DNA from 2 places in the Nocardioides sp. JS614 genome. Region 2 is predicted to be linked to the other one. Evidence: riboswitches for the same ligand, from Rfam matches in the RefSeq annotation. Region 2 holds a riboswitch; the other holds the start of a gene.
The links. Region 2 has a riboswitch for S-adenosylmethionine ahead of NOCA_RS18895 (aminotransferase class V-fold PLP-dependent enzyme). Riboswitches for the same ligand answer to the same signal wherever they lie in the genome.
Positions count from the first base shown of each region.

Region 1: another riboswitch for S-adenosylmethionine. It lies ahead of thrC (threonine synthase); the one in region 2 lies ahead of NOCA_RS18895 (aminotransferase class V-fold PLP-dependent enzyme).

Region 1 is NC_008699.1:4,206,107-4,209,478, reverse strand. Features, by position in the region: gene lon (endopeptidase La) at 1-1,713, shown strand, start outside; SAM riboswitch class I at 1,801-1,949, shown strand; gene thrC (threonine synthase) at 1,960-3,234, shown strand; gene NOCA_RS21635 (MoaD/ThiS family protein) at 3,261-3,372, shown strand, end outside.
Region 2 is NC_008699.1:3,642,239-3,645,610, reverse strand. Features, by position in the region: gene NOCA_RS18895 (aminotransferase class V-fold PLP-dependent enzyme) at 1-1,335, opposite strand, end outside; SAM riboswitch class IV at 1,373-1,485, opposite strand; gene gatC (Asp-tRNA(Asn)/Glu-tRNA(Gln) amidotransferase subunit GatC) at 1,544-1,843, shown strand; gene gatA (Asp-tRNA(Asn)/Glu-tRNA(Gln) amidotransferase subunit GatA) at 1,840-3,363, shown strand; gene gatB (Asp-tRNA(Asn)/Glu-tRNA(Gln) amidotransferase subunit GatB) at 3,360-3,372, shown strand, end outside.

The DNA.
Region 1 (3,372 bases), 560 kb from region 2:
GTCCGCGACGGGATGGAGAAGCAGCAGCGCGAGTACCTCCTGCGTCAGCAGCTCGCCGCGATCCGCAAGGAGCTCGGCGAGGGCGAGCCGGAAGGGGCCGACGACTACCGGGCTCGCGTCGAGGCCGCCGACGTGCCCGACGCGGTGCGCGAGGCGCTGCTGCGCGAGGTCGGCAAGCTCGAGCGCTCCAGCGACCAGAACCCCGAGGCCGCGTGGATCCGGACCTGGCTCGACACGGTGCTCGAGCTGCCGTGGAGCACCACCACCGAGGACGCGAACGACGTCGCCGGCGCCCGCGCCGTCCTGGACGCCGACCACCACGGCCTGGACGAGGTCAAGGAGCGGATCGTGGAGTACCTCGCGGTCCGGGCCCGTCGCGCGGAGCGCGGCCTGCAGGTCGTCGGAGGCCGCGGCTCGGGCGCCGTGATCCTGCTGGCCGGGCCTCCCGGTGTCGGCAAGACCTCGCTGGGCGAGTCCGTGGCCCGGGCGCTCGGCCGCAGGTTCGTCCGGGTCGCCCTGGGCGGCGTGCGCGACGAGGCCGAGATCCGCGGGCACCGCCGTACCTATGTCGGCGCGCTGCCCGGCCGGATCGTGCGCGCGATCAAGGAGGCCGGCTCGATGAACCCGGTCGTGCTCCTCGACGAGGTCGACAAGGTCGGCTCCGACTACCGGGGCGACCCCGCGGCCGCGCTGCTCGAGGTCCTCGACCCGGCGCAGAACCACACCTTCCGCGACCACTACCTGGAGCTGGACCTGGACCTCTCCGACGTGCTGTTCATCGCGACCGCGAACGTCGTGGAGCAGATCCCGTCGGCGCTGCTGGACCGGATGGAGCTGGTGACGCTCGACGGGTACACCGAGGACGACAAGGTCGGCATCGCCCGCGACTTCCTGCTGCCCCGCCAGCTCGAGCGCGCGGCGCTGACCTCCGACGAGGTGCGGGTGACCGACGCCGCGCTGCGCGAGATGGCCGCCAACTACACCCGCGAGGCCGGCGTGCGCCAGATGGAGCGGCTGCTCGCCAAGGCGCTGCGCAAGGCGGCGACCCGGCTCGCCACGGGCGCGGTCCAGGTCGACATCGACGTGGCGGACCTCAAGGACCTGGTCGGCCGGCCGCGGTTCACCCCCGAGGCACCGGAGCGTACGGCGGTCCCGGGCGTGGCGACCGGCCTGGCGGTGACCGGGCTCGGCGGCGACGTGCTGTTCATCGAGGCGTCGGCTGCGGAGGGGACCGCCGGCCTCACGCTGACCGGCCAGCTCGGCGACGTGATGAAGGAGTCGGCGCAGATCGCGCTGTCCTTCGTCCGCGCGCACGCGGCCGAGCTCGGGGTGGAGCCGTCGTTCTTCGAGAAGGCGATCCACGTGCACGTGCCGGCCGGCGCCACCCCCAAGGACGGCCCGTCCGCCGGCATCACCATGGTCACCGCGCTCACCTCGCTGGCCACCGGCCGCCCCGTGCGCTCGGAGGTCGGCATGACCGGCGAGGTCTCGCTGACCGGCCGGGTGCTGCCGATCGGCGGGCTCAAGCAGAAGCTGCTCGCGGCCCAGCGCCACGGCCTCACCGAGGTGTTCGTGCCGCTGCGCAACGAGCCGGACCTGGACGACGTACCGGCCGACGTCCTCGGGAGCGTCACGGTGCACCCGGTCAGCGACGTCCTGGACGTGGTCCGCGGCGCGCTGGCCAGCACCGAGGCGGCCACGGTCGCAGCGTGACCGGACGCCTCCGGGCGCGAGACGACGGCCGTCCAACATGTGGATGCGATGTGCACATGCTGAGACGGCCGTCGTACTGTTCTCCACAGCTCATCAAGAGGGACTGAGGGATACGGCCCTGTGAAGTCCCGGCAACCGCCGCGATCCTCCGCCGCCCGGCATCCAGCCAGGAAGCGGTTCGCGGAAACGGTGCCAATTCCGCCCGGGGCGACCGCCGCACCCGGGGAAGATGAGAAGGAGGACTTCATGAGCGCCGTCGTCATCGAGAAGACCAGCACGCCGGGCCTGCGCGAGGGCGCGTTCGGCAACGCCACCGCCCTCTCCTGCCGCGAGTGCGGCCACCAGGTCGAGCTCGGACCGCACTACGCGTGTCCGGAGTGCTTCGGCCCCCTGGAGATCGCCTACGACTTCCCCCGGGTCACCCGCGAGGAGATCGAGGCCGGCCCGCGCAACATCTGGCGCTACAAGGCGCTGCTGCCGGTGCCCGCCGACATCGAGGACAGCCCCAACACCGAGCCCGGCTTCACCCGCCTGCTGCGTGCGGGCAACCTGGCCGCCGAGCTCGGGATCGCGAACCTGTGGGTCAAGGACGACTCCACCAACCCCACCAACTCCTTCAAGGACCGCGTCGTCGCCTGCGCGCTGAGCGCGGCCCGCGAGTTCGGCAGCAAGGTCTTCGCCTGTCCGAGCACCGGCAACCTCGCCAACGCGGTCGCCGCCGCGGGCGCCCGCGCCGGCATCAAGACCGTGGTGTTCATCCCGAGCAACCTCGAGCAGCCCAAGCAGGTCAACTCCGCCGTCTTCACCGACTCCCTGGTGGCCGTCAACGGCAACTACGACGACGTCAACCGGCTCGCTTCCGAGATCGCCGGCGAGGAGGAGGGCTGGGCGTTCGTGAACGTCAACGTCCGCCCCTACTACGCCGAGGGCTCCAAGACCCTCGGCTACGAGATCGCCGAGCAGCTCGGCTGGCGGCTGCCGGACCAGATCGTGATCCCGGTCGCGAGCGGCTCGCAGCTGACCAAGGTGCACAAGGCCTTCCAGGAGCTGATCCGGCTCGGCCTCGTGGAGGACAAGCCCTACCGCGTGTACGGCGCGCAGGCCGCGGGCTGCTCCCCGGTCTCGGTCGCCTACAAGGCCGGCGTCGACGCCATCCGCCCGGTCAAGCCGGACACGATCGCCAAGAGCCTGGCGATCGGCAACCCCGCCGACGGCATCTACGTCCTCGACATCTGCCGCGAGACCGGCGGCGCGGTCGAGGACGTCACCGACGACGAGATCCGCGCCGGCATCGTGCTGCTGGCCCGCACCGAGGGGATCTTCACCGAGACCGCCGGCGGCACCACCGTCGCCGTGTTGAAGAAGCTCGTCGAGACCGGCCAGCTCGACACCTCGCTCGAGACCGTGGTGATCAACACCGGCCACGGCCTGAAGACCCTGGACGCGGTCTCCGGCACCGTGGCGCCCGCCGCGACCATCGACCCGTCGTACCCTGCCTTCGCCGCCACCGGCCTGGCCTGAGCACCCGAGCACCCGAGGAGCTGACCATGAGCGTCTCCGTCCGGATCCCCACGATCCTGCGCACCTACACCGGCGGCGAGTCCGAGGTGAGCGCCTCCGGCGCCACGCTGGCCGAGGTCCTCGACGACCTCGACGGCA
Region 2 (3,372 bases):
CGCGCAGGCGGCGCCCGGACCGGCCTCGGTGACCCAGGGCGGGAGCGGACGCGGGTCGGGGGCGGGCCTGCCCTGGGCGTCGTACGTCCAAGCCGGTCCCTGCGCGACCAGCCGGGCGATCCCGATGACCAGGCGGTCGACGTCCTCGGTGGTGGAGCCCAGCCCCAGGCTCGCCCGGACCGCGGTGCGGCCGCCGTTGAGGCGCTCCAGCAGCGGGTGGGCGCAGAAGCGTCCGTCCCGCACGCCGACCCCGTGCTCGGCGGACAGGTACTGCGCGACCAGCTCGGCGTCGTAGCCGGCGACGGTGAACGTGACGACGCCGATCGCCTCGACCTGGCCGCGCCACAGGTGCAGGGTGGGCACCTCGAGGAACTCGAGTGCGTTGAGCAGTCGGTCGCGCAGCCCTTCCTCGTGGATCCGGAGCTCGCTGTCGGGGAGGGCGGCGATCGCCTCACAGGCCGCCGCCAGCGCGACGGCGCCGACGACGTTGGGGGTGCCGGCCTCGTGCCGGGCCGGAGCGTCGGCCCAGGAGGTGTGCTCGAGCGAGACGCTGCGCACCGCCCCGCCGCCGGCGAGGTACGGCGGCGCCGCGTCCAGCCAGTCGCGGCGGCCGACGAGCACGCCGGCGCCGTACGGCGCGTACAGCTTGTGCCCCGAGAACGCGAGGTAGTCGACGCCCAGCCGCTCCAGGTGCACCCGGTGGTGGGGGACCAGCTGGGCGCCGTCGACGGCGATCCGCGCGCCGGCGCGGTGCGCGATCCCGACCAGGTCCGCGAGCGGCAGGATCTCGCCGGTCACGTTCGACGCGCCGGTCACGGCGAGCAGTGCGGCGGGCGCCCGGTGGAGCTCGGCCTCGACCGCAGCGAGGGTGGCGGCGACCGTCTCTCGCGCGGTGACCGCACGGGCGCGCCGGCCCAGGCCCTGCCAGGGCAGCAGGTTGGCGTGGTGCTCGACGTCGAGGTGCACGACATCGCCGGGGACGGCGGTGGCGAGCAGGTTGAGCGCGTCGGTGGTGTTCCGGACGACCTGCACGACGTCGTCGCCCCGCGCGCCCACGAACGCACCGATGGTGCGGCGTGCGGTCTCGTAGGCCGCGGTGCTCACGGCCGAGGCGTAGCCGGCGCCGCGGTGCACGCTGGAGTAGAACGGCAGGAACTCCGCGACCCGGTCCGCCACGGACTGGAGCGCGGGGGCGCTGGCGGCGATGTCCAGGTTCGCGTAGCGGACCGGGCCGCCGGTCACCAGCGGCACCTGCTGGTCCGCACCGACCAGGCGGGCCAGTGGGCGGGTCCGAGCGGCCCGGGCCTGGGCCGAGGTGCGAGTGTTCGTGGGCATGTGGGCACATCCGTCGGGTCAGGGACCCGGGTCGCCGAGTCCGCGCTTGCCGGCTGCGGTCGCAGTCGGCCGTGTCCTCACCCGGGGCACCCCGCCGCGGAGGAGGGTTGCCGACTGGCCAGCCGGGGCTTCGCGCCAGTACTCGTGACGGACGGGACGCTAGCAGCCAGCGGCGGGCCCGCAGACCTTCTCTCCTAGGATGGACACCATGCCTGAGATCACTCGTGACGAGGTCGCGCACCTGGCGAACCTCGCCCGGATCGACCTGTCCGACGCCGAGCTCGACCAGCTCGCACCGCAGCTGAGCGTCATCCTCGAGTCGGTCGCCTCGATCAGCGGCGTCGCCGGCGCCGAGGTCCCGCCGACCTCGCACGCGCTGCCGCTGACCAACGTCTTCCGCGAGGACGTCGTGGTGCCCGGACTGACCCCGGAGCAGGCGCTGTCGGGCGCCCCCGAGGTCGAGCAGCAGCGCTTCTCGGTGCCGCGGATCCTGGGCGAGGAGGCCTGATGTCGATCATCCGCCGCACCGCCGCCGAGATCGCCGACGCGCTCGCCGCGGGCGAGACCACCTCGGCCGAGGTCACCCGGACGCACCTGGACCGCATCGCCGCCGTCGACGGCGCGGTGCACGCGTTCCTCCACGTCGACGCCGAGGGGGCGCTCGCGCAGGCGGCCGAGTCCGACGCCCGCCGCGCGGCCGGCACCCCGCTCTCCCCGCTGGACGGCGTGCCGATCGCCGTCAAGGACGTGCTGGCCACCGAGGGCCTGCCCACGACCTGCGGCTCGAAGATCCTCGAGGGCTGGATCCCGCCGTACGACGCCACCGCGGTCGCGAGGCTGCGCGCCGCCGGCCTGCCGATCCTCGGCAAGACCAACATGGACGAGTTCGCGATGGGCTCCTCGACCGAGCACTCCGCGTACGGCCCCACGCACAACCCGTGGGACCTGGACCGGATCCCCGGCGGCTCCGGCGGAGGCTCGGCGGCGGCGGTTGCCGCGTTCGAGGCGCCGCTGGCGCTCGGCACCGACACCGGCGGCTCGATCCGCCAGCCCGGCGCCGTGACCGGCACGGTCGGCGTCAAGCCGACCTACGGCGGGGTGTCGCGCTACGGCCTGGTCGCGCTCGCGAACTCGCTGGACCAGGTCGGCCCGGTGACCCGGACCGTGCTCGACTCCGCGCTGCTGCACGAGGTCATCGGCGGCCACGACCCGCGAGACTCCACCAGCATCGACCAGCCGCTGCCGTCCCTGGTCGAAGCCGCCCGGCTCGGCGCCACCGGCGACCTCTCGGGGCTGCGGGTCGGCGTGATCACCGAGCTCGCCGGCGACGGGTGGCAGCCGGGCGTGATGGCCCGCTTCCAGGAGTCGGTGGACCTGCTGGTCAAGGCCGGCGCCGAGGTCGTCGAGGTCTCGTGCCCGACGTTCGTGCACGCCCTGGCGACCTACTACCTGATCCTGCCGGCCGAGGCGTCGAGCAACCTCGCGAAGTTCGACGCGATGCGCTACGGCCTGCGGGTCTGGCCCGAGGGCCGTCCCGACGCGAGCGCCGAGGAGGTGATGCGCGCGACCCGCGACGCCGGCTTCGGCCCGGAGGTCAAGCGCCGGATCATCCTCGGCACCTACGCCCTCTCCAGCGGCTACTACGACGCCTACTACGGCCAGGCGCAGAAGGTGCGCACGCTGATCTCGCGCGACTTCGACGCCGCGTTCGCGAAGGCCGACGTGCTGGTCTCGCCGACCGCCCCGACGACGGCGTTCAAGCTCGGGGAGAAGCTCGACGACCCGCTCGCGATGTACCTCAACGACCTCGCGACGATCCCGGCCAACCTCGCCGGCGTGCCCGGCATCTCGGTCCCCAGCGGCCTTGCCGATGAGGACGGCCTGCCCGCGGGCTTCCAGATCCTGGCGCCCGCGCTCGCCGACGACCGCTGCTACCGCGTCGGCGCCGCCCTCGAGGCGCTGCTCCACGACCAGTGGGGTGGACCCCTGCTCGACAAGGCCCCCGCTCTGGAAGGAGCACGCCCGTGACCGAGACCC